Regions from separate parts of the Effusibacillus pohliae DSM 22757 genome, predicted to be linked through region 4. Evidence: riboswitches for the same ligand, from Rfam matches in the RefSeq annotation. Region 4 holds a riboswitch; each other region holds the start of a gene.
What was found. Region 4 has a riboswitch for cyclic di-AMP ahead of C230_RS0104165 (TrkH family potassium uptake protein). Riboswitches for the same ligand answer to the same signal wherever they lie in the genome.
Positions count from the first base shown of each region.

Region 1: another riboswitch for cyclic di-AMP. It lies ahead of C230_RS0111765 (APC family permease); the one in region 4 lies ahead of C230_RS0104165 (TrkH family potassium uptake protein).
Region 2: another riboswitch for cyclic di-AMP. It lies ahead of C230_RS0118240 (LysM peptidoglycan-binding domain-containing protein); the one in region 4 lies ahead of C230_RS0104165 (TrkH family potassium uptake protein).
Region 3: another riboswitch for cyclic di-AMP. It lies ahead of C230_RS0116580 (C40 family peptidase); the one in region 4 lies ahead of C230_RS0104165 (TrkH family potassium uptake protein).

Region 1 covers NZ_AQXL01000125.1:33,079-40,946, reverse strand. Annotated here, with positions in the region: gene ftsW (putative lipid II flippase FtsW) at 1-776, opposite strand, end outside; gene ytaF (sporulation membrane protein YtaF) at 791-1,474, shown strand; gene C230_RS0111790 (hypothetical protein) at 1,456-1,668, opposite strand; gene C230_RS0111780 (hypothetical protein) at 1,766-2,224, opposite strand; gene rodA (rod shape-determining protein RodA) at 2,250-3,410, opposite strand; gene C230_RS0111770 (hypothetical protein) at 3,528-3,959, opposite strand; cyclic di-AMP (ydaO/yuaA leader) riboswitch at 4,174-4,315, shown strand; gene C230_RS0111765 (APC family permease) at 4,409-6,313, shown strand; gene C230_RS21420 (hypothetical protein) at 6,433-7,044, opposite strand; gene C230_RS20260 (LCP family protein) at 7,111-7,868, opposite strand, start outside.
Region 2 covers NZ_AQXL01000135.1:85,450-93,317, forward strand. Annotated here, with positions in the region: gene aspS (aspartate--tRNA ligase) at 1-1,198, shown strand, start outside; gene C230_RS0118220 (hypothetical protein) at 1,273-1,620, shown strand; gene C230_RS0118225 (cation:dicarboxylate symporter family transporter) at 1,671-2,945, opposite strand; gene mnmA (tRNA 2-thiouridine(34) synthase MnmA) at 3,350-4,483, shown strand; gene C230_RS0118235 (polysaccharide deacetylase family protein) at 4,611-5,453, shown strand; cyclic di-AMP (ydaO/yuaA leader) riboswitch at 5,771-5,929, shown strand; gene C230_RS0118240 (LysM peptidoglycan-binding domain-containing protein) at 5,934-6,749, shown strand; gene C230_RS23060 (hypothetical protein) at 6,873-7,049, shown strand; gene ltaE (low-specificity L-threonine aldolase) at 7,297-7,868, shown strand, end outside.
Region 3 covers NZ_AQXL01000133.1:127,040-134,907, reverse strand. Annotated here, with positions in the region: gene C230_RS0116590 (sensor histidine kinase) at 1-855, opposite strand, end outside; gene C230_RS20830 (sugar-binding protein) at 836-1,705, opposite strand; gene C230_RS0116580 (C40 family peptidase) at 2,159-2,698, opposite strand; cyclic di-AMP (ydaO/yuaA leader) riboswitch at 2,702-2,829, opposite strand; gene C230_RS0116575 (YheC/YheD family protein) at 3,031-3,810, opposite strand; gene C230_RS22715 (hypothetical protein) at 3,978-4,118, opposite strand; gene C230_RS21540 (gamma-glutamylcyclotransferase family protein) at 4,219-4,707, opposite strand; gene C230_RS0116560 (fatty acid--CoA ligase) at 4,816-6,378, opposite strand; gene pckA (phosphoenolpyruvate carboxykinase (ATP)) at 6,678-7,868, shown strand, end outside.
Region 4 covers NZ_AQXL01000099.1:17,297-25,164, reverse strand. Annotated here, with positions in the region: gene C230_RS0104180 (DUF421 domain-containing protein) at 1-12, opposite strand, end outside; gene ytxC (putative sporulation protein YtxC) at 220-1,119, shown strand; gene thrS (threonine--tRNA ligase) at 1,518-3,461, shown strand; cyclic di-AMP (ydaO/yuaA leader) riboswitch at 3,652-3,786, shown strand; gene C230_RS0104165 (TrkH family potassium uptake protein) at 3,918-5,258, shown strand; gene C230_RS0104160 (potassium channel family protein) at 5,271-5,921, shown strand; gene C230_RS0104155 (TrmH family RNA methyltransferase) at 6,017-6,823, shown strand; gene C230_RS0104150 (MalY/PatB family protein) at 6,844-7,868, shown strand, end outside.

The DNA of each region.
Region 1 (7,868 bases), on a different contig from region 4:
TCCGGCAGATAGAGAAATTTTTCGATGCTCCGGCCCAGTCCTCTGCCGGTCCAACCGCCGGATGCGACCGCATACAGGGAATTTGCTTGCTGATAGCCCCAATACTGGATGTTTTCCGGTGAAAAAGGATCGAGAAAAGCCAGCAACCGCGCTCGGCGGTAATCGGACAACATGACGAGCGCAACCGCCAACAGTCCGGAAGGGAGCAAAATTTTCGCCAAGTGCTTGCCAGGGGTTCCGCCCGCAAACAGAATGGCCAGCCCGCTGACCGCCAACAGGGAGGCGCCGTCCATGGCCGGCTCGATCAGCACCAGTCCCGCAAACAGCCCGATGACCACCAGAGGCGGTACAATCCCTTTTTTAAAATCGGCAAGCTGATCGTGCTTTTTCGAAACAAGATGGGACAGGTAGACAATCACCGTCAGCGTCGCCAGTTCGGATGGTTGGAACGACACGGGGCCAAGAGCAATCCAGCGATGCGCCCCTCCCACTTTTGGAAAAACGAACACCAACAGCAAACTGACGAGCGATGCGGGAATCAGCCATTTCAACAAGTCCCGCCACTTCCAATAAGGCAGGTTCATGACAGTCACCATCGCAATCAACCCCACGGCCGCCCACAAACACTGCCGGATAAAAAAATAATGCGGCGACTTGTCCAAATGCTCGGACGCCCAAATCATGCTCGCGCTGTAGATGTTCAACAAACCGCTGCTGACAAGCAGCAAAACCGTGATCAACAAAACAAAATCAGGCCGGTGCCGCGTCAATTTCATCGAATTCCTCCAAATTGAAACCAGCATGGAAACTCTGCCAAGTTATCTGTCATAGTATAGGGAGGCATCTCGCAATAAGTAAGAATAAGCGGAGGTTTCCCATGCACTGGATCACGATTGTATTGATCGGACTCGCTTCCAATCTGGACAATTTGGGCATTGGCGTTTCATTCGGGATGCGCTCCACCCGGATCCCCTTTGTTTCCAATCTGATTATCGCACTGATTTCGATGCTGGCCACCTATTCAACCCTTTCGTTGGGACAGTGGGTGTCCAGCTACGTTCCCCCGAGCGTCGCAAACCTTATGGGCGGCCTTCTGATCGTGGCCATCGGCGCCTGGACGATCGGCTCCGGTTTTTTCAACCGGTCGCCCGCTGATACGGATGATGCCTTGACCGCCGTCTTGCGCAATCCGGAACATGCGGACATTGATCAGGATCGGGTGATTTCCTGGCAGGAGTCGATTTCATTAGGGGTGGCGCTCGCCTTGAACTGCATGGCAAGCGGCTTCGGTGCCGGAATCAGCGGCGTCTCCCCGTTCTGGACGACCCTGTCAGTTGGTGCATTTTCGTTACTAACAGTGGAGCTTGGCGTTCGCGCCGGTCATCGGATTGCAAGAGCTTGGCTGGGCCGCTACTCCAATCTGATCGCCGGACTGCTCCTGATCGGAATCGGCGTTTACGAGATCCTCATCTGATCAATGACCGCCCAAACCCCCTTGCCCGGTTCAAAAAACAGTTCCATCGTCAAGCCGTGCGGATCAAACCGATGACAGTCCGCCAGATAAACGGCCACCGCACCGATCAGATCCTGTTCCGTCAGCGGGTAGCGAAACAACCCGTTGCGGGCGGTGGCCACCGCGAAAAATCCTGTTTTCTCTTCATACAGCATACAGCGGCTCCGCCTCCACCTGTTGCGGCGGCTGTCCGTACCTGGCCGCAACAAACACGCAAACAGAGTCCTGCTCGTCAAACCAGATCCTCATCGGTTACCTCCCCATAAACCGGCGAACCAACTTATAAATCAAATAAGCGAGCACAGCGTCAAACAACAATCCCCAAATCGAAAACCCGTGCCCGAAACCTCCAAAGGGATGCAGCATGTGCCCCAGCAGCGACCCGAGCACCGCGCCGGTTGCCAGCCCGCCGAAGAAATGGCCCAATCCGCCAAAAACAGACGATTTCGTCTGGGTCGACGGCTGCAAAACGGGTGTTGGATACGACGGCCTTTGTGTGACATTGGCCGAAGGGCTTTTCGGACCCGAACTGTAGGTTTGCGAACTGGAACTGGTACCGTAACTGCCGACGAAATGGGAACCCGACACGGGCGTTTGCGAGGAACGAACAGTGCCGCTGAAAGTTCCCTTGCTGCTCGAGGCTGCGAGGGCAGATCCGGCGGTTCCGAACATCAACGCCAGCGTCATCAGCAGAGTCAGCCATTTTTTCATCGATTATCCCCTCCCATCGCTGGTCCTAAAAAGCCAATTTTCTGCGCCGCAGCGCAATCGACAGAACGATACCCACTACCGAAAAATTGGTCAGCAGCGAGCTTCCTCCGTACGAAACAAACGGCAGTGTAATCCCGGCGACCGGCATGATCGTCAGATTCATCCCGATGTTTTCAAAGATTTGAAACGCAAACATGCCGAATGCCCCAGCGATAAAATAGACCGAAAAATCATCGGGCGCTGTAGACGCGACAAGAATCATTCGATAGAGAAACACGAAAAATAACAGAATCAAACAACTGGATCCGACAAACCCGAATTGTTCCGCAATCGCCGAGAAAATAAAGTCGGTCCACTGCTCCGGCACCCAAGCGCCTTCCGTCTGTGACCCGTGCAACAGTCCTTTTCCGAACAACTGGCCGGCTCCGACAGCGATTTTCGCTTGCATCACCTGGTACCCGATCCCCGTCGGATCCGCTTCCGGATCGAGGAACGTGACGATTCGTTCCTTCTGATGCTCTGCCAGCGGAAGATTGTGAATCAGCTTTAACGTCTGATCGGGAAACACGGCTGTACCGAGAATAACCGCTGTGCCCAACAGCCCGCCGGCAATCGCCAACAGGATCAGTTGCCGCCTGCTGACAAACAGAACGGTCATGCTGAACAAGATTCCGATCAGCACGAGCGCCTGCCCCAGCGCAGGCTGTTTTACTATCAAAACAAGCGGTACTCCCGCAATCAGCAAGACGGTTCCGAACTGTTTCCAGCCAAAAGCGGTTTGCTGCTGTCTGATTTTCGCCATATAATCGGCGATCGTCAGTATCACAAAGATTTTCGCAAACTCGGACGGCTGAAACTGAAAACCGGGCAGCAAAATCCAGCTGTGGGCGCCTTTGACAGCGGGAAACGCGAATACGATAACCAGCAAAAACAGACTGATCCCATATCCGATCCAGGCCACGCGGTTTCGAAACATCTCATAATCGAGTATCGCAAAAAACAGCGTGCCGATATAGGAAACGATCTGCCAGGCGACTTCTTTGACGTACCAATCTTCCATTCCGGGACGGTGGACCGTGGTCGAATAGACGGCGACCGTGCTGATCGCCGAAATCGCGAGCAACACGAGCAGCATCAGAAAATCGAAGTCTTTGATATGCCGTTTCAGCCACTCTCTGCTTACCATTTCAATGCCACCTGTCCTTCAAGTTCCGCATCTACATAATATATCAAACAAATACGGAATAATTGTGGAAAACGCAAAAACAATCGTCTGTACCGGCCGACAGCCGCTCATGGGCAATCATTCGTAACGGACTCCCTGATAAATCACAAATCCAACCGGATGATGTGTGAAATGCAACACCGGATCACCGGGATTGCCAACCGATGGATAGGCATGATTTTTGTCAATGTATTCTCCTTGCAACTCAATCACCTGACCTGCCTGAAGATCTGGAATTGGCCCATTCAACCCCCATGAATCTCCATAACGGATTGAACAAAAAATTTCGTCCTTAACGATTGACGGATCCCCGCCCCGAACGTCAAACACCGCTGTCTGATGAATTAGCAGGTGGTGATGGGCAACCCCTTGCACCCGCACATCTTCTTCGACTGTCTTAATAACTGATTTGATATGAACAATGGGACCGTGGAGGGCTAGGGGGTGTTGATGGTGGCCCAGCCGCTGGTTTGTGATGGTGTGGCCAAAGATCGGATGATGATCAGACATACGGTTCCTCCTATTCATCCATTCTATTTCTAAATATACCACTCTCTCCCCATTTTCCGCACTGACTCGGCACTTGAAACTAAAGAAAATGGATGCTTGGCAACGAAAACACATTATTTTTCGTTAGATTCGGAACAAATCGAACCAAAAATGCCGCTCCCCCCATCGACCGGCCATTGTGCATTTTTAACACTGTTTTATAATAATGCTCATTAACCGGATAATGCCGAATCTGTTTCGACAGAGCGGAGGACCCAATTCTTTTGGGGTGAATCCAATGATCATCATTGGTAAGGTGACAACTCTTCTGCCACCTGAACCCGTCAGCTAACTCCGTAGGCGAAAGCAGAGGAGGCTACAACGGCCTTTCCGGCCGTTTGTTGCATTTTCCAGGCAAATGATTGGCAAACTACTTGGTACCCGTAACATTGGGAAAGGAGAACGTTTAGATGTTCAATCCTCATTGGACTCACCCCCTGCTTGTCCTGAGTGCTGTTTTGGCCATCATTTTTGCGCTTGCCAACTTCAACAGCCTGAAACGGATCTTCATCGGCCGGCCCATGCGCACAAGTGAACTGCATGCCAAACATAACAAACTGTATTGGTTTGTGGCTTTGCTTGTACTGGCCGCCGACCTCTATTCATCCGTCGCATATGGGCCGGAAGCCGGAATGACAGAAGTGGCCATGTTAGGCCCCGCCGCCAAGTGGCTGATTCTGCCTATCACCTTCGCCACCGTGGTACTCCTGATCATACTGATTGTATCCTACATTATGGGTGTCCTGGCGTACCCAAACGGTGGCGGCGCCTATATGATCGCCAGAGACAACTTTAAAACGTCTTGGATTCCCTTGGTTGCATCAGGTTCACTGCTAGTCGATTACATCCTGACCGTAGCGGTTTCCGTATCTGCCGGAGTACAGGCCATTGCGTCCGCTTATCCGGTGGTTGCTCCCCACGCCACCACCCTGTCGGTGATCTGTGTGCTGATCATTCTTTTGGTGAATTTGCGCGGGGTCTCAGAGTCAGCCAGCATATTTGCCTGGCCCACTCTATTGTTTATGATCAGCATGGTTTTCCTGATCCTGACGGGATTCACCGATCAGCTGCAGAAAGGATTTGTGCAACCCTCGACGCCGTCGGTTGGTACTATACCAAAAGGACTCACCACACTTCTTTTATTAAAAGCGTTTAGCGCAGCCTGCTCGTCCTTGACAGGAATTGAGACGATTTCCAACTCGGTTCCCGTTTTTCGAGAACCGGCGGCAAAAAATGCGGTAAAAGCTTACGTGGCGCTGGGACTCATTACCGGCGGAACTCTGTTGGGATTTGCCTACCAGTTGTATGTCAAGGGAATTTCGGTGGATCCTCAAAATACGATGCTGTCCCAATTGGCAGGCGTTTATTTTGGCCACGGTCCCATCTATCAAATCATCATCTGGTTGACATTTATTGTTTTGATTTTGGCAGCCAACTCCACATTTACGGGATTTCCACAACTGGCAGCCCTTGTTGCCAGTGACGGTTTTTTGCCCAGATCGCTGACGATCCGTGGGGATCGCCTGGGTTACTCAAACGGAATGATCATTCTGGCGGCTCTGGCTTCTCTTTTGATATTGGCGTTTCAAGCGGAAACAAACTTGCTGATTCCGCTTTATTCGATTGGCGTATTCGTTTCGTTCACGATCGCCCAAATCGGACTTGTACGCCGCTGGCTAAGAATCAAAGGGCCGTATTGGAAGCTGAAAATGTCGGTAAATGCGGTTGGCGCGGTAACCACGGCACTCGTTTCGATCGTGGTCGCTACCACAAAGTTCACGGATGGCGCCTGGATTGTGATCGTGGTCCTGCCTGCGATCGTTCTCGGATGTCTCGCCATTCGTCGGCACTATGAGCAAGTGGCCGATGAATTGAGAATCGATTATAAGACGATGAAACCGAGATCCCACCACGTTGTGACGATCGTGCTGGTGTCAGGCGTCCACCGAGTCGTGCTGAACACCATATCATTCGCCAAAAGTTTACACACAGACGTGATCGCCTTATATGTGGGGTTTAACGATGAAGATATTGATAAAATGGAGAAAAAATGGGAGGAATGGGGAGCTCCATGTCGCCTGGTGACGCTGAAAAGTGAATACCGGTCACTTCTGAACCCAATCACACGCTTTATTCAACGTGTAGAAACACATGAGGGACGGCCGGATCATGTTCATATCCTGATCCCGCAGTTTATCCCGAGAAAATGGTGGCACTTTATATTGCACAACCAAAGCGCATTGCTGCTTCGGGCATGGTTATTGAGACACAAAGACGTAATTATCACAACCGTCCCATACCATTTGCAAAGGTGAACCCAATTGCGCGGTTCAAACTGCTCCCCGCATCGTCCTCTCTGATGCAACGGCTGGACCCCTTGCTGGCCCAGCCGTTCTATTTGAATCCTGAAAGAAATTCTTGAAAGAACAACCACTCACTCCTGCGCCATGATTTCGATGTCTCGCATTAGGTTCTCTTTGCTATGAGTGCCCTCTTCTACATCGGTGGCATTTCCTGCAAAATGGCCATTAATGACTCTCCGAACCCAATTATTCCGATCTACTTCGACGATAATCGGGTCGGTTGTGAGTATCTTATCTGAATGATTTACCCCTTTCAGAAAGAAACGAGAAGCAATTGTATACGGATTTTCTTTCGGGGAAAGGAACCACCACCCACTAAGATCCGCTTTGAAACCATACTCGCTTACTAAAGCGGGAGTTATATCTTCATTTAGCGGAACAGGAATCAATAAGGCAGCGTTTCCAAAAAGCTCTTTTTCCTTGAGTTTTTCCTGCAAATTGATCATATCTTCAATCGATGAGGGGTCGGATTTAAAGAAATACACCACCCGTACCTTACCGGATAGCTTGAAAAAATCGGTGGATTGGCCATCTTTGTTGACCACTGTAAAATGCGGAGCCACATAATTGACCGGCGGACGAGACCCCGCCCACCAAGCCCAATACCAAATACCGGCAACAACGGCTGTACCTAAGAGGCATGCGATGGCAGTCAGCCAATGCCGCTTGATGAGTGTAAACATATCATTTACACCTTCTCTCGAAAATAGTAATGAAGTTCAGTATCTATAATCACGATCCATTTCCCATCATTTGCTAGAAGATCCATTTTTGTATCTGTTCCAATAACGCTCTTCCTCCGACGTAGAAAACACTTGATCGTTCATCCCAATCGCTTGATGGACATATTGCCGCGTCGGAAGAACGTGCGGAATCAAAACATCTCCCCCATCCGGCAAATATCGTTCTACCAAATCCTCCATCCGTGGCACCTGTCCCGTCTCAATGTCAGATCCATCCGCGCTATAAAGGAGTTTTCCGATCTTCAGCATATCACTGGCAGTCATGTTCGTTTCCACATAGGGAGCCATTTCATCCAATAGTTCGGGCAATTTCAGGAATGTGACAGACGATTTGCACTTTGCGGCTAACGCCCGCAAAAAATTCCGTTGTCTTTCCGTTCTTTTGTAATCCCCTAACGCATCATGCCGAAAACGCACAAAATCCAGTGCCTGTTGCCCACCCAAATGCTGCATGCCCTTTCGCAAATGAATGTGCGTCCCGTCCGTTGGATCATCGTAATTCATATCCTCATCGACGTTGATATCCACGCCACCGAGTATATCGACAATCTTTTTGAATCCCTCAAAGTTCGTTTCTACATAATAGTGGATCGGTATGGATAGAAAATTCCCAATCGTCTCAACCTCTTTTTGTGGCCCTCCGAGCGCATTTCCTGCATTGATTTTCTCATAATCATATCCCGGGATGTGCCACCACGTATCTCGCAAAACGGAAAACACTTTCACTTGATGAGTAGCCGGATCCACACTGAGCAATATGATAC
Region 2 (7,868 bases), on a different contig from region 4:
GCAATCGCCTCAACTGTTCAAACAGCTGCTGATGGTGTCCGGTTTCGAGCGGTACTATCAGGTCGCCCGCTGTTTCCGGGATGAGGATCTGCGGGCCGACCGGCAGCCGGAGTTCACGCAGGTGGACATCGAGATGTCGTTTATGCCGCTGCAGGAGTTCCATGATTTGATGGAAGAGATGATGGCAAGCCTGTTCAAGCAGACGCTCGGGGTCGACATTCCGCGGCCGTTTCTGCGGCTGACGTATCAGGAAGCGATGGACCGGTATGGGTCGGACAAGCCGGATGTGCGGTTCGGCCTGGAACTGAAAAATATTTCCGACATCGCCGCAACGTGCGGATTCAAAGTGTTCCGCTCGACGGTCGAGAACGGCGGCATAGTAAAAGGCATCAACGCGAAAGGATGCGGCGGTTACAGCCGGAAGCAGATCGACGAGCTGGAGGAGTACGCGAAGCGGTATGGCGCCAAGGGGCTGGCGTGGATCAAGGTGACCGGGGAGGGGATTCAGTCGCCGATTGGCAAATTTTTCACGGAAGATGAGATCGAGTCGATCAAGGCTGTCCTGGCAGCGGAACCGGGCGACCTGCTGCTGTTTGTGGCCGACAAGCCGAAGACGGTGGCGGATGCGCTCGGCAACCTGCGGCTGAAGCTCGGCAAAGACCTGAACCTGATTCCGGAAGGAACATTCCAGTTCCTGTGGGTGACCGAGTTCCCGCTGCTCGGGTATGACGAGGAAGCAGGACGCTGGGTGGCGGAACACCATCCGTTCACGATGCCGATGTGGGAGGATATCGACAAGCTCGACACCGACCCGGGCAGCGTTCGGGCGCAGGCGTATGACATGGTGCTGAACGGGTATGAGATCGGCGGCGGCTCGATGCGGATTTTCCGGCGCGAAATTCAGGAAAAAATGTTCAAGGCGCTTGGCTTCACGAGGGAGGAAGCGTATGACAAGTTCGGGTTCCTGCTGGACGCGTTCGAATATGGAACGCCGCCGCACGGAGGCATCGCGTTCGGTCTGGACCGGATCATCATGATCATGGCGGGACGCCAGTCGCTGCGTGACACAATCGCGTTCCCGAAAACGCAATCGGCCAGCGACCCGATGATGCAGGCGCCGTCGGAAGTGTCGCCGCGCCAACTGGAAGAACTGCACATTCGGCTGGCGGAGGATATCGAGACAGTGGCGGGCAAGTAACGGAATAGCGGATGTTTGCTGAGTCCCTGGGATGCTATCGTGCACCCGGGGATTTTCTTGATTCGGATGAGGGATTGGACTGGTTGCTTTTGGCAGAGGGGCGCGACCGGTTGCAAAGAGGAGCAGGAGATTTTGACCGGGACGTCGAACTGGAAACGGGGGGAATTTTCAAAGTCTTGAGTCAGGGTGAGTGGGGTATGGAGAACAAACCGAGACCGCAAAAGGAATGGGTTCGGTCGCTGGGATATGTAAAAATTGGGGAATACAAAGGCGTACTGTACCAAAACGTGCGAAACCGGACGCTATGGAAATGGCGGAATTGCATCGTCAAAGCGGACAATTACGTGGCCGCCATCCAGGAACTGAAAAACCGTAATGCGATACCGAAAGGATTGAAGAAAAATGCCGCCGCGGATCGTTAACGCCCGGCGGTACATTTTCAGCAAAAAGAGGGGGCGCCGCCCCCTCTCGATTAACCTGCTATGCTGTTGCCCGATTCAAGCGAAGTGACATATTGTTTTGCTTGTTTCGTGTCGTACTGGCCTTCCCATTTGGACATAACCACCGCAGCCAGCGAGTTGCCGATCACGTTGACGGCGGTGCGGGCCATGTCGAGAATCCGGTCGATCCCCGCGATAAACGCCAGCCCTTCCAACGGAATGCCGACGGAACCGAGGGTTGCCAGCAATACGACAAACGATACGCCCGGCACTCCGGCGATTCCCTTGGAGGTCACCATCAGCACGAGCATGAGAGTGATTTGGGCGCTCAGCGGCATATCGATCCCGTACATTTGCGCGATAAAAATCGCAGCCAGCGCCTGATACAGGGTGGAACCGTCAAGATTGAACGAATAGCCGGTCGGGATCACGAATGAAGTGACCGCTTTCGGACAACCAAACTTTTCCATTTTTTCCATTATCTTAGGTAGCACCGTTTCCGAACTTGCCGTCGAATAAGCCAGCAACAGTTCGTCTTTCAGGATTTTGATCAGCGTGAATACGCTCGTGCCGGCCATTTTTGCGATAATGCCGAGCACCACCAACACAAAGAACACCATTGCCCCGTACACGGTCAACACCAGCTTGCCGAGCGGGATAAGGGAACCGACGCCAAATTTGGAAACGGTTACACCGATCAGGGCAAATACCCCGAAAGGAGCGAATTTCATAATCTGGTTGGTCACCCAGAACATCGTGTCGGCGACGCCTTCAAAGAAGCGAAGCACCGGCTTGCCTTTCTCGCCGATCGCAGCCACGCCGAGACCGAACAGCACCGAAAAGAAGATGATCGCCAGCATATCGCCGTTCGCGATCGCCTGGAACACGTTTTTCGGCACGATGTTGACGAACGTGTCAACAAAGCTGTGTCCGACCTGGTGGGTGGTGTCCACATATGATTTGATATCTGATTTCGTCAGGTGCTGCATGTTGACACCCACACCCGGCTTGAACAGGTTGGCGGCCAACAGCCCGACGACGATTGCGATCGTAGTAACGATTTCAAAATAGATGATCGTTTTGCCGCCCAACTTGCCGAGCTTCTTCACATCGCCGACGTTTGCGACACCGACCGTCAGCGTGGCGATCACGATCGGGACGACGATCATTTTGATCAGGCGAATGAAGATGTCGCCGATCGGCTGCAAGTATTTGGCGACGTTCGGGTTTCCGTAAAAAATGGCGCCAACGGCAATCCCCAAGATCAGTCCGATTAAAATTTGTACAGCCAAACCAAATTTTTTCATTCTCTCACCTCTCTTGAAATGCCTATAACAGCAGTTTTCAAGATACTGCAAAACGATGTTTTACGACAAGACACAAATTCTAGCAAAAATCGTTTTGGCTGCCGAGCAATTGCTCGGTGCTTGCCGATTCGCGGAGAATATCCGTTTTTTGGGGTGCAAAAAAGTCTCCGCTGTATGGCAGGCTACAGGAGTGCTGCAAATGACGCATTTTTAACGGGGTCTTATAATGGAGGCAGCAATTGCGAGGAGGGGAACCGGCTTGACAGGGTAGCAGGCTTGTGAGATAACATATACCACCACGGTACTCCGTGGGGGTATCTTTTTGGGGAACAACGGGTGCCGCATGCCGGTACAGCGGATTGCGAAAGCTAAACAGAGGCGAAGCATTGCATAGATGGAAGGTGATGGAAATGAACCGGAAACCTGAAGATATACGAGTCGTCTGCGGCATGTCCGGCGGCGTCGACTCCTCGGTTACCGCCCTGCTCTTGAAACAGCAGGGGTATGACGTAATCGGCTTGTTCATGAAAAATTGGGACGACACGGACGAGTTTGGCCATTGTACGGCTGAGGAAGATTTTCACGATGTGCGGCGCGTTTGTGAGCATATCGGAATTCCTTATTACACGGTCAATTTCGAAAAAGAATACCGGGAGAAAGTGTTCGAATATTTTTTGGACGAGTACCGCAAAGGTCGGACTCCCAATCCGGACGTGATGTGCAACCGTGAGATCAAGTTCGGCGAATTTTTGGAGAAGGCGTTGGAGCTTGGCGCGGATTATATCGCGACCGGCCATTATGCCCGCATCGCGCACGCGGACGAAGAATACCGGCTGTTGCGCGGGGTCGATCCGAACAAGGATCAGACCTATTTTCTCAACGCTTTGAACCAGTACCAACTGTCGAAGGCGATGTTCCCGATCGGCCACCTCACCAAACAGCAAGTGCGGCAAATCGCGCTGGAAGCCGATCTGCCGACCGCCAGGAAGAAAGACAGCACTGGGATCTGTTTTATCGGCGAGCGGGACTTCCGGGAGTTTTTGCGCCACTACCTGCCGGCGCAACCGGGGGAGATGCGCACCACGTCGGGCGAAGTTGTCGGCCGGCATGAAGGGTTGATGTACTATACGCTCGGGCAACGGCACGGTCTGGGCCTCGGCGGTGCCGGGGAGCCGTGGTTTGTGGTGGATAAGGATGTGAAAAACAATATTCTGTACGTCGAACGGGGGGCCGATCATCCACGGCTGTATTCGAAAGGGCTGTTTGCCATCGATGTCAATTGGATTAGCGGCAAACAGCCGCCGCAGCCGTTCTCATGCATGGCCAAGTTCCGCTATCGCCAGCCGGATCAGGCAGTAACTGTGTATCCGCATCCGGACGGCACATGCGACGTAACTTTTGATCAGCCGCAAAAAGCGGTCACTCCAGGGCAAGCGGTTGTGTTCTACCAAGGCGAAGTGTGCCTGGGCGGCGGCATTATTGACCGGGTCTACCGCGAGCTGCCGGCTGCCTACCAGGCGGTGGCGTCGGCCAAGTGACGTTGAAGGCGAACACGGGAGTGAATGGAAGAACACGGGCGTCCACGGGTGCCCGCTGTTTTTTTTTCGCACCTGCCCGAGGGTTTCCCCATATAGTACAACGAATGATACGTTGGGGGGATTCCATATGGTTTTTCCAAGTCCATGCCACCTGTATCCCTACGGCTGGCCTGTGACAGCCGGGTACCATCCATACCGCTTTTCACCACCGCCTGCCGCTTTGTTGGTTCGACCGGATCAGTGGAAGTATCTGTCACGCCAGGTGGCACCGTTTCAGCACGGCCCGGAGCGAATGGCGGAGCGGCACCCGCACGTCCGGCATGTAGACTGGGCGTCCCGATTTCCGAACGATGTGATTTTGCACGGACCGCGTCGCAATGAAATCGCCCTCACATTTGACGATGGCCCGGACGATGTGTGGACGCCGCGTGTTCTGAGCGTGCTCGCCCATTATGATGTAAAAGCGACTTTTATGTGTGTCGGCAGGCGCATCGCGGACCATCCGCAAGTATTGCGCCGGATTTACAGGGAAGGGCACGTGGTCGGCAACCACAGTTGGAATCATCCGAACCTGACGAAAATCCCGATTTCGCAAGTCGGCGAGCAGGTCGAGCGCACGGCAAACGAAATTCACCGGCTGGTCGGCGTCAGACCGCATCTATTCCGTCCGCCATACGGCGCTCTCAATGAACCGGTGATTCGTGAGATCATCGCCCTGGGCAACAAAATTATTTTGTGGAATGTGGACAGTCTCGACTGGGCAAGGCTGACTGCGGCGCAAGTAACAGCCAACATCCTCGCCCATGCCGGTCCCGGTTCGATCGTGTTGGAACACAGCGCCGGCGGACGCGGGGAAAGCCTGGAGGATACGGTGCGGGCGCTGCCGCGTGTGATCGAGACGCTGCGGGAAGAAGGCTACCGGTTCGTCACTGTCCCCGAATTGCTGGGCATCCCGGCTTATCGTTCGTGAGTGGATCACACCGGCGGGCGGGTGTAAAATTCTGCACACCGCACTGGCTGTCCAAAGGATCAGGCCACGCCGCCCGACATGGCGGAAGGCAGGAAGCGGGACGAGATAGTCTGTCTGCTAGAAATGTGGAGCGACGACGCATCAAAGTGGAATCCGCAGTGGAATTCACAGGGATGCACCTCATGGTGTCAAACGTGAAACAAAAATTTGAAAGAGGCCGCGTGATAGTATCCCCGAGCGCGCCTCTTTTTAACGTTAACGAGCTGGCCGTTTTTCTTCCATAATTTACCGCTTTTTCGCGAGGGATTTTCTTGTTATCGTAGTTGATGCCGAAACTTCAAACCATCGAAGTGCGGGGGACCTATTTTTTACGGAGCGGCGCGGTCGTTCCGTTTGGGGTGAATCGCCGATGGCGTAGGGTTGTATCCTCAATCCGAACCCGACAACTAACTCCGCAGGCGAACAAAAGGAGAGGATAACATGAGTGCAAAAAAGAAACTGGCCGCAATGGCCGCAGGCCTGTCCATCGCCAGTCTGGCGACGCCGGCGTTGGCGAGTACATACGAGGTGAAGCCGGGTGACACGCTGTGGAAAATCTCCCGAACGCATCATGTGTCGCTCGCAGAGCTAACCGCAGCCAATCCAAGCGTGCATCCGCGGAATCTGCAGATCGGACAAGCCATTCGGGTGCCGGATGGAAAGGCGGACGCCGATGGCACATACGTAGTGACCGGCGATGACACGTTCTGGAAAATCTCCCGCAAGCTGCATCTTCCCCTGAAGGATCTGCTGGCGGCGAATCCGGGCGTCGATCCGTTGAATCTGTACCCCGGTGTTGTGCTGCGCCTGCCAAAAACGGGTGTAGCCAGCAAACCGGTTGTGTCCCCGGCTGCCACCAAGCATGCAACAGCGACTGCAGCCGCGACTGCGGGGCAACAGCCGCAAGTGAAAACAGCCTTGGGACAAACGTTGGCCTACAGCCGGGTGATTTCCGGCGTGGCAACCGCTTATACCGCATCTGCGCAGTGCAATGGATCATGGGGAGCGGTCGACTACTTCGGCAATCCGCTGCAGGTGGGTACCGTGGCGGTCGACCCGTCGGTGATTCCGCTCGGTTCCAAGCTGTACATCACCGGTTACTCGTTTTCCGGTCTGCCGTTCGGCGGCATGATCGCCTACGCAAGAGATGTGGGGGGCGCGATCAAAGGGAACCACATCGATATTTTCGTGCCGACATCGGATGAGGAAGCCAGCCAGTTTGGCATGCAAAATGTAAAGATTTATATATTGAAGTAGAAAAAAGCGGATATTTCGCCTCCCTGACGCCGTTCTCTTGGAAGAACGGCGATTTTTTTGGTCAGATGCAGGAGTTTTGCCGATCGGTATGGAATAATTTTCTAGGATACGGGAGGGGATTCGATGAATGACTGGCGTTACGTTTTGTATGCGATCGTGCTGGCGATTGTCGCCTGTTTTACGAGAGAAATCGTCACGTTTGTGATGCTTGGGTTTATTTTGCTCGCATTGGGCAACATCGGAAACACGCTGCGGCAGATTCACCAGGAATTGAAAAGGCAAAACGATTTGCGCGGATGACGGGGTGATCCAGGTTTGGATTGTCGGAAAAGAACTCAATCAAACTTGAACAAAGAAACCCGGACGAAAGAATTCGGTTTTTTTTGCATTGGGTCTCCTGAATGGCACAGGGTGGATTTTTTGTTTGATTTACATTTATTGTAAATCCCCTTTTGGCGATCTTGTGATATGCGGCGCACTGGATTACAATAGTAAAATCAGAGTGAAACAGTCGGAAATTACATCGAGACAAACGGGAGAGAGAACGATGCAGCGGATCGATTTGCGGAGCGATACGGTCACCCTGCCGACGGAGGCGATGCGGAAAGCGATGGCTGAGGCGGAACTGGGTGATGATGTATATGGGGAAGATCCGACCGTCAACCGATTGGAGGAACTGGCGGCGGAGAAACTGGGGAAGGAAGCGGCCCTGTTTGTGACGAGCGGCACGCAGGGCAACCAGGTGGCGATTTTGTCGCACGCGCGGGCGGGCGAGGAAATCATTCTCGAGGCCGATTCCCACATCTTTTTCTATGAAGCGGCTGCCGCGTCTGCGCTGGCCGGCGTGCAAACGCGAACGATCGCGGGCGTGCGCGGGGTGATGGATCCGCGGGAGGTGGAGCGGGCGATCCGCGGGGTGAACATCCATTTTCCCCGCACCGCCTTGATCTGCCTGGAAAATACGCACAACCGGGCGGGTGGAGCCATCCTGCCGCTCGAAAATCTGCAGGCGATCTACGAACTGGCACAACGCAAACAGGTCCCGGTACATCTGGATGGAGCACGGGTGTTTAACGCGGCGGTCGCGCTTGCGGTGGATGTCCGGGAGATCACCCGGTT
Region 3 (7,868 bases), on a different contig from region 4:
CGGGTTGATCTGGCTTTGCAAGCTTTTCAGCTCCGCTTCCTGCAGTAGCCGTTCCATTTCCGCCCGCTCCTGGATCGCCTGCACGTGCTGCCGCAAATTGCGCTTCATCACGTTGAACGCATGCGCCAGGACCTGCATTTCGTCTTTCGAGGTCACCTGCACATCCTCGCCGGAAAAATCACCTTGACCGATCAGCCGGGCGGCATGCTCCAACTGACGGATCGGCCGCGTGATGCTCTGTGCGAACAGGAGCATCACCAACGCCATCAGCAAAATCGAGGCGAGCAGCAGACTGACAATCAACCGGCGGTAGTCTTCCTCTTTCGATTTCAATTGTTCGTACAGGATCTGGTAGCCGGTCAACGTGTTGTCGATCAGATCAAGCGTTGTCTCTTTGACAAATCGGGCGATCATTGCCATTTCCTCGTAGTCTGACGTATATCGCTCAATTTCGTTTCGCTTGTAATCCCGCAAGAACAAATCCGCTTGCTCGAGAAAGCTGTTGATTAGATTTTCATAGTTGCGGACGGTCAGAAAGTTGGTCTGATTTTCGAGCGAAGCCAGTTCGGAACGCTTTTGCTGCAACTGCTGATACGCATGCGTGAACTGGGCTTCCGTGTCCGCAGACGGAGCGTTCATATAGTTGGTGACGAGCGTCATCATCTGGTTGGTTTGCCAGGAGATTTCGTTCAAAAGCAACAGCCGGCGGACAATCTGGTCGTACCGGTGAAGCGCCGTTTCCTTGTTCCAAAGAATCAAGACGGATACACCGGCAAACAGCAGGATGACGCTTGCGGAAAACAACAAAAGCTTGATGTGAATGCGGATCGTTCCTTCACTCCTTTGCCCCGACACCGCGACGATTCAATTGGTCGGCTGTCAAAATGTGAATGTCTGTATAATAGGACGGCTGCAACCGCTTTCCCTGAATTGCGTCGATCAATTGCTCCACACTGTGGTAACCCATCTGGTACGGTTCCTGGACGACCGTTGCGGCAATCACTCCTTTTTTCATCCAGTCGATCGTCTCCGGCAATCCGTCAAATGCCAGGATATACAAATCATGTCTGCCCCGGTTGAAGGCAACCTGCGCCATCGCCATCCCGTCAAGAGCGCTCGCCCCGAACAGGGCGTTGATTTCCGGATGATGGTTGAGCAGGGTGGCGGTCTTTTCCATCGCCCGGATCCGACTGATGTTCGATGATTCAATTGCCACGATCTGCATGCCGGGCTCATCACGGATCGCATCCTGAAAACCTTGCAGCCGTTCGATCATATTGGACGCTTCAAAGCTGCCGGTGATAATGCCGATTTTTGCCTGTCCGTGCAGCGCTTCCGCCATATGTTTGCCCGCCTGGTACCCTGCCTGGTAATTGTTTGTTCCTATATAGGTAAGCCGTTTCGAAGTGCGGGCGTCGGTGTCGACGGTGATCACCGGAATCCCGCGCGCGATCGCCTTGTCAATGACCGGCTGAAACTTGGCTTCCTCCAACCCTTGTGTCAAAATGCCATCGACCCGACTGGCGATCGCCATCTCGATCAACTGGATATGCTGTTCCAAGTTGCTTTCCACGGGACCGCGAAATTCGATCGCCACATTGTTGTTGCGGGCTGCATCCTCCGCCCCTTTTAACACCAATTTCCAATACGGGTTGTTGATTTCCTGCGAAATCAGGATGAAGTGATAGCGCGGTTTTTCGTACATTTTGCTTTCTTCGGTGTCTTGCACAGACCAGATTTTGCCGGTATAATACACGGTCTGCAGAAGCGAGAGAAGCAACAATCCGGTGAGTGTCGCAATCAGGACCTTTTGCTTCAGATGCTACCCCTCCTACTTTTTATCGAGCGCTGGCCGACGCTATGCGGCGCATGCACGATCCGGCGGCTTCACGACCGGCACGCAACCAGCTCCCGTTGGATGCAACCAGTCACACCGGGCAGGCTGCCAATTGCAAATTTTCAGATTGGTATAGATATAATTCCGCATGGACCGCCGATCTCCTGCCGCTCTTGCATAGCACGATCCGACGGCTGTGCCGTCGTGACGTGACTTGCACTCAAAGAGTATCAGTGGCGCTATGGCAATGAATTGGCAAGTCGCCCTATATGCCCTCTGGGTGCATAGCAAAACTCCCCGGCCGTCACCGGGGAGTTCCACTTAAAACATCCGTTTCACAACCGTTATGTGCTTGTACCAGTAGGAACCGGGTTTCAGAGGCAGATAGCCGACTTTGCCCAAACCGCCGCCCTCCTGGATCATGCGGCCGTTGCCGATATAGATTCCGACATGGTGGCCCTGGTCAAACACGACCAGATCGCCCGGACGCATCTCCGACTTGGGCACCGGCGTGCCGACCGAACGGTATTGAACCTGCGAAGACCCGCTCATCTTGTATCCCAATGCGTGGTGGTACACATAAGCGGTAAAATTGGAACAATCGAATCCAAACTGGCCCCGGTCTTCATTATGTCCCCAACGGTACGGGGTGCCCAGCTTGCTTTCGGCCACTTTCAGCACCGCATCAAACTTGGTTTGATAATCCGCATCCAGCGGGGCTACCGGTATTACATTCTGGTCGTAACTGACTCCAGGCGGCAGATTCGCCGAACGATACCCTGTTTCCGCAGATACGGGACCGGCCAGCGAGACAGCCACAACCCCGGCCGCCACAAGCGACAACACTTTGCGTTTCAACATGCACACCACTCCCTTTCAAGCCTGCGAGGTTAGCTGACGGGTTCGGAAAAAGGGATTCCCCGACTGCAACAGCAGTTTCACCCCAAAAGTGGATCCCCCGCGCTCGTTTTGAGCTTCGGCTTCTTTTTTCGTGATAAGGGTAACATGGGACGCCTGGGCTTGTCAGCCTGTAATTTCTGGCACGGTTGGCCTGTTGTGGCCAGCGTTTGCAGTCAAAAAATAACCCCTGAATCCGCAAAAGCAACGGAATGCCTTGCTGATTCCAAGGGTTCTCTCTCCAAAAATAAAAGACCGATCAACTCGGTCTTTGCGCTTACCAAGGAAAACGAAATCTATGAGGCGGCTACCCTCCGTCGGCCACGGGCCCAGTGGGCCTTGGCAAACTGCCTGATTTTCCGATAGGTCGATTTGTCCCGCAATTTGGCAAACAGAAAATGGGCGGGACCAGTATTTTCCTCGATCATCCAGACGTTGCCCCGTTTGTCCACCGCCAGGTCGAGTCCGATTTGCCAGTACCGTTTGTAATCGTCGAACCGGCGGCAGGTGTCGTACCCCAACCGAATCATTTGCTGCTTGACCGCCTCGATGGCCTGCGGTCTTAGGCCGAGCGAACGGCGCAAGGCGGTTTCCACTTCCGTCACGTATCCTTTGCCGCGTCCCAGGTTGGTGATAACGCTGCCAGGTCCGGCCACTTTCGCGACCATTCCGACATACTGCCATTTGCCGTCCGGTCCCCGCATCATCATCAGCCGGATGTCAAACGGGCGGCCCGCGACTTCCGCCAGCCGAATCGCTTTTTGCACGATATAGCTGCGGCCGCCGGGCTTGATTTTTCGGTACAAATCATCGATCGACGGGCAGGCGACCGGCGCACCCCGCTCCCGCACGAACGAATAGCCGCTGTCCGTTTTCCAAGCCCGGATCACTCCCCGCCCCTGGCAACCGCCGGTCGGTTTGATATAGACCGCCTTGTAATTCGCCAAATAGGCGGCGAGCGATGAGCGGGTCAACAAGGTCGTCGGCGGCAAAAAGGGGCGGATCGAGCGAACGGAAGAAAAAAATTTCCAGAGTCCCCATTTTCCCATTTCCGGTCGTCTGTCCGGTTTGTTCAAATTGGATCACCCCTCACACCAAGCCGATTTCGCGCAAAAAATAGCGAACGATGCGCATCTGATAGCGGACGCGATCGGCCAGCAGCAGATTCATCGAAGTTTCCACCGTGACAGCGGGGTATCCCAACAGCCCGGCTGCCAGGGGATGGAGCGGCTTCTCGTTTGCCTTATACGGAAATCCCCGCGATTTCCCGGCCGTGAATGCCGCCGGTGACCAAACAGACCGACCCCCCTTGGCGTCCTTGCACGATGTAATAAGAGGGAGAAAATGGGGTGTCCGCTGCCAAACGCCGCCGTTTTGTGCGCACCTGCGTTCGCCTCCCGAATGCTTTTTCGGATATAGTACGCGGCCCCGGGTTTCGGCGAACCGGGCAGCCAACGGGGAATCGCAAAATATGCCGCTGGAAGTCACCGCCCGGCTTTCCATTTCACCCAATCGCCGCCCGGAATCGGGATTGCATGTCGCTCCAACCAGCCGAGTTTGCCGGAAGGGAACGCGTACACCAGGCTCCTCACCCGGCGCCCGCCGCCGGCTGCCGCCCAAACCGTCACACGTTCATATAAATTCCGCGGATCGCCCGGACCATAGTAGTCTTCCAGCTCATCGAGGATCGGCAGCACCGGCTTCAAATCGGCAAAGCCCAACAGATCGCCTCGAACTCGTGTGACGGCGACCGCCACCCGGACAGTCCGGCCGTTGTCTCCCCCGGCAGGCTGCGGTCCGTCCGCCTCCGCACGGGGCAGGTCGCGAGCCAAAACCAATGCCGGGTACCCCTCCCGTAAATGGTACAATCTGCCCTGCACAAATGCCGGTTTGACGGTGACGACAAATTTCTTCACCAAAGAGTGGTACTTCTGCCCCGACCGCAAAGTGCCATAGACAAATACGTAGTGCATGCTGTGACCTCATCTCCACCCTATCAAATCGCGGTATTCACTGCGAGTCCAACGAGCCGTTCTGCACCCCCTCTGCCCGGGCGGGTTTCAGACTGCGGCAGGGCTTGGCTACTGCACCTGACGCTCCTTTCCTTGCCAATATTGGTCCCGCAGTGTTCGTTTCAGGATCTTTCCTGCGCCCGATTTTGGCAGTGCATCGACAAAATCGACCGACTTCGGCACTTTATAGTTGGCCAATTTTTCCCGGCAATGCCGGATCAGTTTCTCCTCCGTTAGGCTGTGGCCCGGTTTCGTGACAACGACCGCTTTCACCGCCTCGCCCCACGTTTCATCCGGAACCCCGATCACCGCCGCCTCCAGCACAGCCGGGTGCTGGTAAATCACATTCTCCACTTCCACCGAGTACACATTTTCGCCGCCGGTGATAATCATATCCTTCTTGCGGTCGACGATGTAGACGAACCGGTCTTCGTCCATCGCCGCCATGTCACCGCTCCAGTACCAGCCGTCCCGCAGCGCGGCGGCCGTCTCTTCCGGACGGTTCCAGTAGCCTTTCATAATGTTCGGTGCACGGGCGATCAGTTCGCCGACTGCGCCGTATGGCAGCTCGTTGCCCTCCGGATCGACGATTTTCAGCTCCACATGGTACACCGGCTGCCCGCAAGCAGACAGCCGCCGTGTCTCCCGCTCATCTCCATCGACCACATGATGCTCCGGCATCATCACAGTCAAAACGGGCGCCGCTTCCGTCATTCCGTACGCCTGATAGAACTCGCATCCCAGAACGGAGATCGCTTTTTTCAGCAGTTCGGCGGGAATCGGCGAAGCGCCGTAGAGCAGCTTGCGCAGCGAGGACAGATCGCAGTTGCCGATCTCCGGATGGTTGACCACCATGTTGATCATCGTCGGCACCAACAGAACGGCCGTGACTTTTTCCCGCTCGATCGTCTCCGCGACCCGTTTCGGCTCGAACGAGCGGATGTGGGCGTGGGCGCCTCCCACCATCGTCACCGCAAACGTGCTCGCACCATCCGCCAGATGGAACATCGGCGCCGCGTGCAGATAGATGTCGTCGCTCCGGTATCCGATAGCCAGCGCCACCTGGTAGGCGTTGACCGCCAGATTTTTGTGCGTCAGCATCACGCCTTTCGGCAATCCGGTCGTGCCTCCCGTGTAAAAAATACCAGCCAAATCGTCCTCGTGCAGCTCCGGTAGCCGCAACCCGGCCGGCTGGCTCACCAGGTCCTCATAACAAACGGCATTTGAGTCCGTCACAGGTGTGTCTTCCGCCAAAATATACTGTTCAATCGACAGCAATTCCGGTCGCAGTTGCAACACCACCGGCAGAAACTCGCGGTGGAAGAACAGCACTTTCGTTCCCGCATCCTGCAAAATAAACGAAATTTCCGGCGCCGCCAGCCGAATATTCAGCGGCACCACGACCGCCCCCAGCAAAAAGCTGGCATAATAAATCTCCAGATAGCGAAAACTGTTCAGCATCAGCAGGCCGATCCGGTCACCTTTTTCGACGCCCATCGCCTGCAGCCGGCCGGCCAACCGCTTCACCCGCTCCCCAAATTCTCCGTACGTCAGTCTGACATCGCCGTCAATGATCGCCAGCTTGCCCGCCCGATTTTGCACCGTATTCAAAAATGGTGTGGTCAGCAACACGATCCTCTTCCTCCCCTCATATAGTTCACAAAATAAAGTATACTATGAAAATTTGGTATTATTAATCGGATTCCTGCTGCCGGATTGCAATTTTTTACGCGTCCGACATAACCTCCCGTTTGTTGTCTCACACTACAGACGACACTTGCCAAAAATCGGTTACAGCCGAACCCATAATCGTTCACACATTCGCCAAAAAATCAATTAGTATGTACTAATTGATGAATATGACATATTATATTACAATCGTAACCAGTACAGGTTCACCCTATATCCGGAGAAAGGATCTGAGGAATTGCATGAAAGCGAACGCTTATACGGTTGAATTGAAGGATATTTTGCAATCGGAACGGGTATATCACAATTTGTCCGTCGCAGAGTTGGTGGAAGCCGCTCTCTCCCGGAACGAAGGAATCCTCGCCTCTTCCGGCGCTTTTCGTGCAACCACCGGCAAATACACCGGCCGCTCACCAAAGGACAAGTTTATCGTCGACGAACCGTCCGTGCATGACCACATCGCCTGGGGTTCTGTCAACCAGCCGATGGCGCCGGCGCAATTTGAACGGCTTTGTCAGCGGGCGCTCGACTACCTGAAAGACAGGGAACTGTTTGTGTTTGACGGATTTGCCGGAGCGGACGAGACTTACCGCTTGCCCATCCGCGTGATCAATGAATATGCATGGCATAATCTGTTTGTTCACCAGCTGTTCGTCCGACCGACACAGGAGGAACTGGAAGAACACCAACCGCAGTTTACGGTGATTTCAATTCCCGGCCTGAAAGCGGATCCCAGCCTGGATGGCACCCATTCGGAAACATTCATCGCGCTTTCCTTTGAAAAACGAGTGGCGTTGATCGGCGGAACCGAATATGCCGGCGAGATGAAAAAATCGATCTTCAGCGTGCTCAACTACCTGTTGCCGTTCCAGGGCGTATTTCCGATGCACTGTTCGGCCAACGTCGGGAAAAAAGGGGATGTGGCGCTGTTTTTCGGCCTGTCCGGCACCGGCAAAACGACCCTGTCCGCCGATCCGAACCGCCGCCTGATCGGTGATGACGAGCACGGGTGGTCGAAGCGCGGAATCTTCAACTTTGAAGGCGGGTGTTACGCGAAATGCATCGGCCTGTCCGAAGAAAAAGAGCCGCAAATCTGGAACGCGATCCGCTTCGGCTCCGTGCTGGAAAATGTGGTGCTCGATCCGAAAACCCGCGTCGCCGACTACGACGATGGAACACTGACGGAAAATACGCGCGCCGCCTATCCGATCGACTACATCCCGGGTGCGGTCATCCCCGGCGTCGCCGGCCATCCGCAGGTGATCCTGTTCCTGACAGCCGATGCGTTCGGCGTACTGCCGCCGATTTCGAAGCTGACGAAAGAGCAGGCGATGTACCACTTCCTGTCCGGTTACACGTCCAAACTGGCAGGGACCGAACGGGGAGTGACCGAACCGGAAGCGACGTTTTCGACCTGCTTTGGCGCCCCGTTT
Region 4 (7,868 bases):
CAGAAACTTCATGTCCTGGCTCCTTTAATGGCAAATGTAAAATCGGGATTCATTGCAACCACCTTCCCTATTTTTCCCGAACCGCTTCCAATTATTTGTCGGCGACAACAGCCGCCCGCTTGTCGTGACCCAAAGTGCAATTCGTATAAGTGGTACCGCCGGAACATATACTGTATAACACTTTGGGGCTTGTTGACAGCGAATGAAAGGGTGAGGGGGTTGTACCGGTACGCGATCGGTACTGGCAAGCTGTTTGACCGGCTCGCCTGTTATCTGGAAAGGGAACTGCAGGAGACGCGGGCCGCTGGTGTCTCGTTCACGGCCGGCAGATATCGGCTGGGCGACCACTGGTATTTTACATTGGAACTGAACAATCGGGACCGGATCGAAACGGTACAGGCTGCTCTTGCGAAGGCGTTGGCCGATTTTTTGTCGCTTGAATGGGAACGCGCCTGCATCCGCCAACAGATTGCGAAGGCATATACATACTACGATGCGGACGAAGTCGATTATCTGACCGAACAAGCGGTGCACTATTTGTCCGCCTACCGGCGGCCGAGTGCCCGCTTGCCTCGCAGGGTGGAAATCGAACTGGAAATTCGCGATTATTTGCGTGAGCACTCGGTGTTGAATATAGAAGGAATGGTGTGGTTTCGCCTGCGCCAGTTGGCATACGACCGGGTGCATGCGATCGAACGGGCGATTGATGAATATTTGATGGATCGGGAATATCAGGAATTCGTCAATCTGTTGCGGGACTTTTTGCGCGTACAGCACTCCCGTTCTCCCCTGATTCACCTGATTGTGCAGCCAAACCGGATGCTTCTGGTGAATCACGACGGATGTCCGATGACACATGCACATCCGGAGGAGGTAGCGGAAGATCAGACCGATAAGGATCAGCAACAAGCAGATATGGTCATTTCCACCTTGATTACGATGGCCCCGGCTCAGTTGCGGCTGCACCTGCCAGGCCTGATGCCGGATGATACAGCGCTGGTGGAAACGGTGAAACGGGTATTTGCGGAGCGTTTGCATATGTGCAAGGGGTGCGCGCTTTGTCAGGCTACTTTGGAGATTTGTGACAATGGGCAATTTCCTCTTGACTATTCGAAATAAACTCATTATCATATGTGTCATTACAACGGATATGCAACAAATGGCGATGATCGAGGACACCGTTCATTTGCACGACTCCCAGAGAGAGGGTGCCGGAGGCTGCAAGCACCCTTGTGAAACGGCAAATGGATGACCCCCTCGTAGCTTCCCGAAGGAAGCTGTCTTCCTGCTGGCACGCGGTTGCAGCAAGCGCCGCCCGGCGGTCGGCTGGGGGCAGTCAGTATTTCGGGACGGAATCCCTCCGTTATAGGGGCAAATGAGGATCCGGAGCCAGTCCGGATTGAAGCAAGGTGGAACCACGTGAGCAGCGCGCTCTCGTCCTTGCGGACTTCGTGTCCGCGGGAATGAGGGCGCTTTTTCATTGATTCTGCAGTCTACGTATAAAGGAGGAACGTAAAATGGCAGTCGATGTGGAGAAACAAATCAAAGTCGAACTGAAAGACGGTTCCGTCAGGACCTATGCTGCCGGCACGACACTGCTGGAGATTGCGTCGTCTCTGTCGCAGCAATTGAAAAAGAACGCGGTGGTGGGGAAACTCAACGGCAAGCTGGTCGACCTGACCACGCCTGTAACGGAAGACGCAAAAATCGAACTGTTCACGTACGACGACCCGGAAGGACTCGAGACGCTGCGTCATTCGACCGCGCATTTGCTGGCACAGGCGGTGGCCCGTCTGTGGCCGGAAGTGAAGTTTGCGATCGGTCCGGTGATCGAAGACGGGTTTTACTACGATTTTTCCGGCCGTTCGTTCTCGCCTGACGATCTACCGCTAATCGAACAGGAAATGCAGAAAATCGTCAAGGAAGATCTGCCGATCCGCCGGCAGGAGATCGCCCGCGAAGAAGCGCTCAAAATGTTCGAGGAGCGGGGCGATCGTTTCAAGGTCGAAATCATCAACGACCTGCCGGAAGATGCGGTGATTTCCATTTATACGCAAGGGGAGTTCACCGATCTGTGCACCGGCCCGCACCTGCCGTCGACCGGCTGCATCAAATCGTTCAAGCTGCTTTCGATCGCCGGCGCCTACTGGCGCGGTAACGCGGAAAACGAAATGCTGCAGCGAATCTACGGCACCGCTTGGCCGAAACAGTCGCAGTTGGAAGAATACCTGCAGCGGCTGGAAGAGGCGAAGCGCCGCGACCATCGCCGGATCGGCAAGGAACTGAAGCTGTTTACGCTGTCCAAGGAGGTCGGGCAGGGGCTGCCGCTGTGGCTGCCCAACGGTTCCCGCATCCGGCGGACGATCGAGCGGTACATCGTCGATCTTGAGGAGAGCCTCGGCTACGAACATGTCTACACCCCACACTTGGCGAGTGTGGAGCTGTACAAAATTTCCGGGCACTGGGACCACTACCAGGAAGACATGTACCCGCCGATGAAAATGGACAATGAAGAACTGGTTCTGCGCCCGATGAACTGCCCGCATCACATGATGCTGTACAAAAATGAGCTGCGGAGCTACCGCGATCTCCCGCTGCGGATTGCGGAACTGGGCACCATGCACCGCTACGAGATGTCCGGGACGCTGTCAGGCCTGCAGCGGGTACGGGCGATGACGCTGAACGACGCCCATATTTTCTGCCGGCCCGACCAGATTAAGTCGGAGTTCAAGCGGGTGGTGGAGCTGATCCAGCGGGTCTACAAGGACTTCCGGATTGAGGACTACTGGTTCCGCCTGTCGTACCGCGACCCGAACAACACCGAAAAATACTACCAGGACGACGAAATGTGGGAAAAGGCGCAGTCGATGCTGAAGGAAGCGATGGACGAAATGGGTCTCCCCTATGTGGAAGCGGAAGGGGAAGCGGCGTTCTATGGGCCGAAGTTGGATGTGCAGGTGAAAACGGCGATCGGCAAGGAGGAAACCCTGTCCACCGCGCAAATCGACTTCCTGCTGCCGGAACGATTCAACCTCGAGTACGTCGGCGAAGACGGTAAAATGCACCGTCCGGTTGTGATCCATCGCGGCATTTTGAGTACGATGGAACGGATGACCGCCTATCTCATCGAGGTGTACGAGGGAGCGTTCCCCACCTGGCTGGCGCCCGTGCAGGCGAAGGTGCTGACGATTTCACCGCAGTTTGAGGAATACGGGCAAAAAGTCTATGAATACCTGAAAAGCAGGCGGATCCGCGTCGAATTCGACAACCGGAACGAAAAGATCGGTTACAAGATCCGCGAAGCCCAGATGCAGAAGATCCCCTACATGCTGGTGGTGGGAGCGAAGGAAGCGGAATCCGGCACTGTCTCCGTACGTAAACGCGGGGCGGGTGACCAGGGCGTGCAGAAGGTTGAGGAAGTGGCGGAAGCGATTTTGCGGGAGATTAAGGACCGGAAGTGACCGGCTTACCGGGCGGCGCTTGGCAAATGGGCGCTGCCCGGATTTTTTTGTGTGGTGTTGCAAACCGGAGCTTGGCTGAGAAAAACGGTCATGGCAGGAAAATAACGGATGTAGCAAGCTTTCACATGCAAAAAAAGACAATTGCTGGACTCGCTTCTTGCAGGCGGGAAGAGTATGCTTAGTTCAATAGTCCAGATCAAGGCCTAATCCCGTCGCGGGAACGGAGGACCCGATTGTTTGGGGTTCATCCTGCGCATGCAGGAGGGATGTTGATCCTTGCCATCCTACCCGTCAGCTAACTTCGTCGGCCAAAGCAAGGGGGAGGAAAATTGGCTCTTTTTCTTCGGTGCAACTTTCCCTTTCGGGTTGAACGGGGAAGCATGTGCCGTTTTTTTGTTTTTCCAAAACTGGGCATTCTACTGTTGTACGGTTTGGGGTGGAAAGAGGAGGACTCAGATGAAGCAATCACTTGAGAAGTGGTTGACCCCTGCGCGGATTCTGACTGTCGGCTTTGCAGCCCTGATTCTGGTCGGGGGTGCGCTGCTCAGTCTGCCGATCGCTTCCAACAGCGGAGTCGGTCTTAATTTTTTGGACGCCTTGTTTACGGCCACTTCCGCCACATGCGTGACCGGTCTGGTGGTGGTCGATACGTTGACCCAATTCAATTTGTTCGGACAGCTGGTGATCCTGACCTTGATCCAGGTCGGCGGACTTGGGTTTATGACGGTCGCCACCTTTATCATTATTTACACCGGCAGACGGATTGGATTGAAAGAAAGGTTGGTCATCCAGGAAGCGCTCAACGTCAATTCGATGGAGGGCGTGATCCGGCTGGCCCGCAACATCGTTTTGATCACGGTCGGGATCGAACTGATTTTTGCTGCGATCCTCGCTGTCCGCTTTTCGGTGGAGATGCCGGTCGGTCAGGCGATTTACTATGGAATCTTTCACGCGGTCTCCGCTTTTTGCAATGCGGGGTTTGACCTGTTTGGCGACTTTAAAAGTTTGACTGGTTTCGTGGACGATCCGACGGTCAACCTGGTGATCATGCTCCTGATCATTCTGGGAGGGCTGGGCTTCACAGTGCTGGTCGATCTGTGGAAGGCGCCAAAACCAGCGCGCTTGTCGCTGCACTCGAAACTGGTGCTGACGATGACAAGCGCATTGCTGCTGATCGGTGCAATCGGCTACTTCTTGTTGGAGATGCACAATCCGAAGACGCTCGGGTCGCTCGGTTGGGACGGCAAAATTCTCGCCTCGCTGTTCGCATCCACCACCGCCAGAACGGCCGGGTATGCGACGATCGATTATGGTTCGATCACGGATGCTTCGAAATTGTGGACGATTTTGTTAATGTTTATCGGTGCTTCACCGGGGTCGACGGGGGGCGGTATCAAAACGGTTACGACGATCGTGATTTTGCTGCACGTGTATAGCGTCATCACCGGCAAGGACACCACGTCTGCGTTCCGCAAAAGCATCGATCTGAAAACCATTTACAAATCGTTTGCGATAGCCGTTGTTTCCGCCATCATGTTGCTGGCTGTCACTTTTACCTTGACGATCACGGAGCAGAAAGAATTCATCCGGCTTTTGTTTGAAGCAACGTCCGCGTTTGGCACGGTCGGTTTGTCGACCAATTTGACGCCCGAATTGTCTCATGCCGGCAGAGCGATTCTGATTTTGATGATGTTTGCCGGCCGGGTCGGACCGCTCACCCTGGCGCTGGCCTTGGCCGCCCGCGCACAGGACAAAGCATTGATCAAATACCCGGAAGAAAAATTGTTCGTGGGCTAGGAGGTTTCTTTCATGAAGCAGTATGCGGTGATTGGGATGGGCCGCTTTGGAACGAGCGTGGCGAAAACGCTGTATGAGATGGGATATGAAGTGCTCGGCATCGACACGAATAAAGACCGTATCCAGGATGCGGTGGATTTTGTGACGCATGCGGTCACAGCTGACTCAACCGACGAGAACGCCCTGAAAGCATTGGGAATTCGGAATTTTGACGTGGTGGTGGTGGCGATTGGCGCCGATATCCAGGCTTCGATCATGACCACATTGATTCTGAAAGAGTTGGGCGTTAAAAAAATCGTGGTGAAAGCGCAAAGCGAGCTGCACGGCAAGGTGTTGGAAAAAATCGGCGCCGATCGGGTGGTTTACCCGGAGCGGGACATGGGAGTCCGCGTTGCGCATAACCTGATTTCGCCAAACATCCTGGATTATATCGAACTGTCGCCGGAATACAGCATGGTCGAGATTGTGGCCAACGAAAAGATGGTCGGCAAGACGCTCGCCGAGTCGGATATCCGGCGGAAGTTTGGCTGCACCGTGATGGCGATCAAATCGGGCGATCAGATCAACATTTCGCCGATGGCGCAGGATAGGATCAAACAAGGGGATGTGCTGGTCGTAGTCGGCAAAAACGAAGATTTGCAGGAACTTGAGGAACAGGCGTAGCTGCGCCTGCCTCCGATTGGGCCGGCAGTCGTGGCAGAACTCGGTTCGGTCGGACGCAGGCCAAATGTTGTCTTGTGAAAGAAAGGGGATTGCAGGTGGAACGGATTACATCTTCACGTAACAGTCGTGTTAAAGAATGGGCGGCTTTAAAGCAGAAAAAGTTCAGGGATCAGACCGGCCGATTTTTGATCGAAGGCATTCGGCTTGTCGAGGACGCGGTGGAATCGGGGGCGCCGCTGGAAACGGTGCTGATTCTCGAGGAGCTGCTGCCGACCGGACGGGTCGACCGGATTCTCAACGGGTCCCTTTCGCTCGGCGCGGAACTGATCCAGGTCAACCAGGCGGTGATTGAGCATGTGGCAGATACCAGGACGCCGCAAGGCGTGATCGCGATCGGCCAGCAGTATCAGCATGACTGGCAAGGCTTGCTCGCCGCCAGGCAGAATCCGTTGTATCTGGTGGCGGATGCGGTTCAGGATCCGGGAAATCTCGGCACGATGATTCGCTCGGCGGATGCGGTCGGGGCGACGGCGGTGTTTGTCGGAACGGGCAGCGTGGACCTCTATAACCCGAAAGTGGTTCGGGCGACGATGGGATCGCTGTTTCATTTGCCGATTGTAGAAGTTTCCTTGCCAGAATTGCTGCCGATTTTGCGGGAACATCAGGTGACCGTCATCGGCACTTCGACCGATGTCGAAACGGATCTCTACTCGCAAGATTTGGCAGGCGGGATCGCGGTTGTGATCGGCTCCGAGGCGCATGGTATTTCCGAGGAAATCCGACAAGCGATCGACCGTTGGTTGTCGATTCCGATGCCCGGCAAAGCCGATTCCTTGAATGCTGCCATCTCTTCGAGCGTGATTCTGTACGAAGCGCTGAGGCAAAGAAGGGTGAAGGAGTAGGCGCGTAAGGAGGTGGCAGGATGAGATATGACTTTGACCGGGAAATCAATCGTCTGAACACTGCCAGTGAAAAATGGGACGGTTTGGAAGCGCGCTTTGGCGTGAAGAACGCAATTCCGATGTGGGTGGCGGACATGGATTTTATGTCTCCCGCGCCTATCATGGAAGCGTTGCAGCGGCGGGTGGCACACGGCGTCTTCGGTTACACGATGAGACCCGATTCGTATTATGACTCGATTGTCGAGTGGCTGAAAAGAAGGCATGATTGGCACATCGAGAAAGAATGGATCGCACATGGTCCCGGTGTAGTGCCGGCTCTTTCCGTGCTGATCGGAGCGTTTACACAACCGGGCGATAAAATCATCATCCAGCCGCCCGTCTACCATGCGTTTTTCCGCATCATCCGGGGGCAGCAGCGGGAAATCGTCAACAATCCGCTGAAATGGGAAAACGGGCGCTATACGATGGATTTTGACGATCTCGAAGCGAAAATCGACCCGGCCGTCAAAATGCTGATTCTTTGCAGTCCGCACAATCCGGTGGGGAGGGTCTGGAGCTGGGAAGAGCTTGCGCGGTTGGGGGAAATCTGCGGGCAGCACAACATTCTCGTCATTTCGGACGAAATTCATTTTGACCTCGTGTACAGGCCAAACAGGCATATCCCTTTTGCTTCCATCTCGCAAGAGTTTGCCGACCGCTCGATCACCTGCATTTCGCCCAGCAAAACGTTCAACCTGTTGGGGCTGCAAACCGCCAGCGTCATTATTCCGAACAGCCAGCTTCGCCGTGCGTTTCAGCGGGAGATCGGCCGGTTGGCCATCGGTTCGCCCAACACGTTTGGGGTCGTCGCCCTGGAGAGCGCCTATCGCCACGGCGAAGAATGGTTGGAGCAGTTGATCGAGTATCTGCAAGGAAACGTGGATTTGGTCAGCCGTTACTGTCAAGAACGGATTCCGCAAATCAAAGTGATCGAGCCGGAAGGCACCTACCTGGTCTGGCTGGATTGCCGGGAATTGGGGCTTTCCGCCGGAGAGCTGGACCGGTT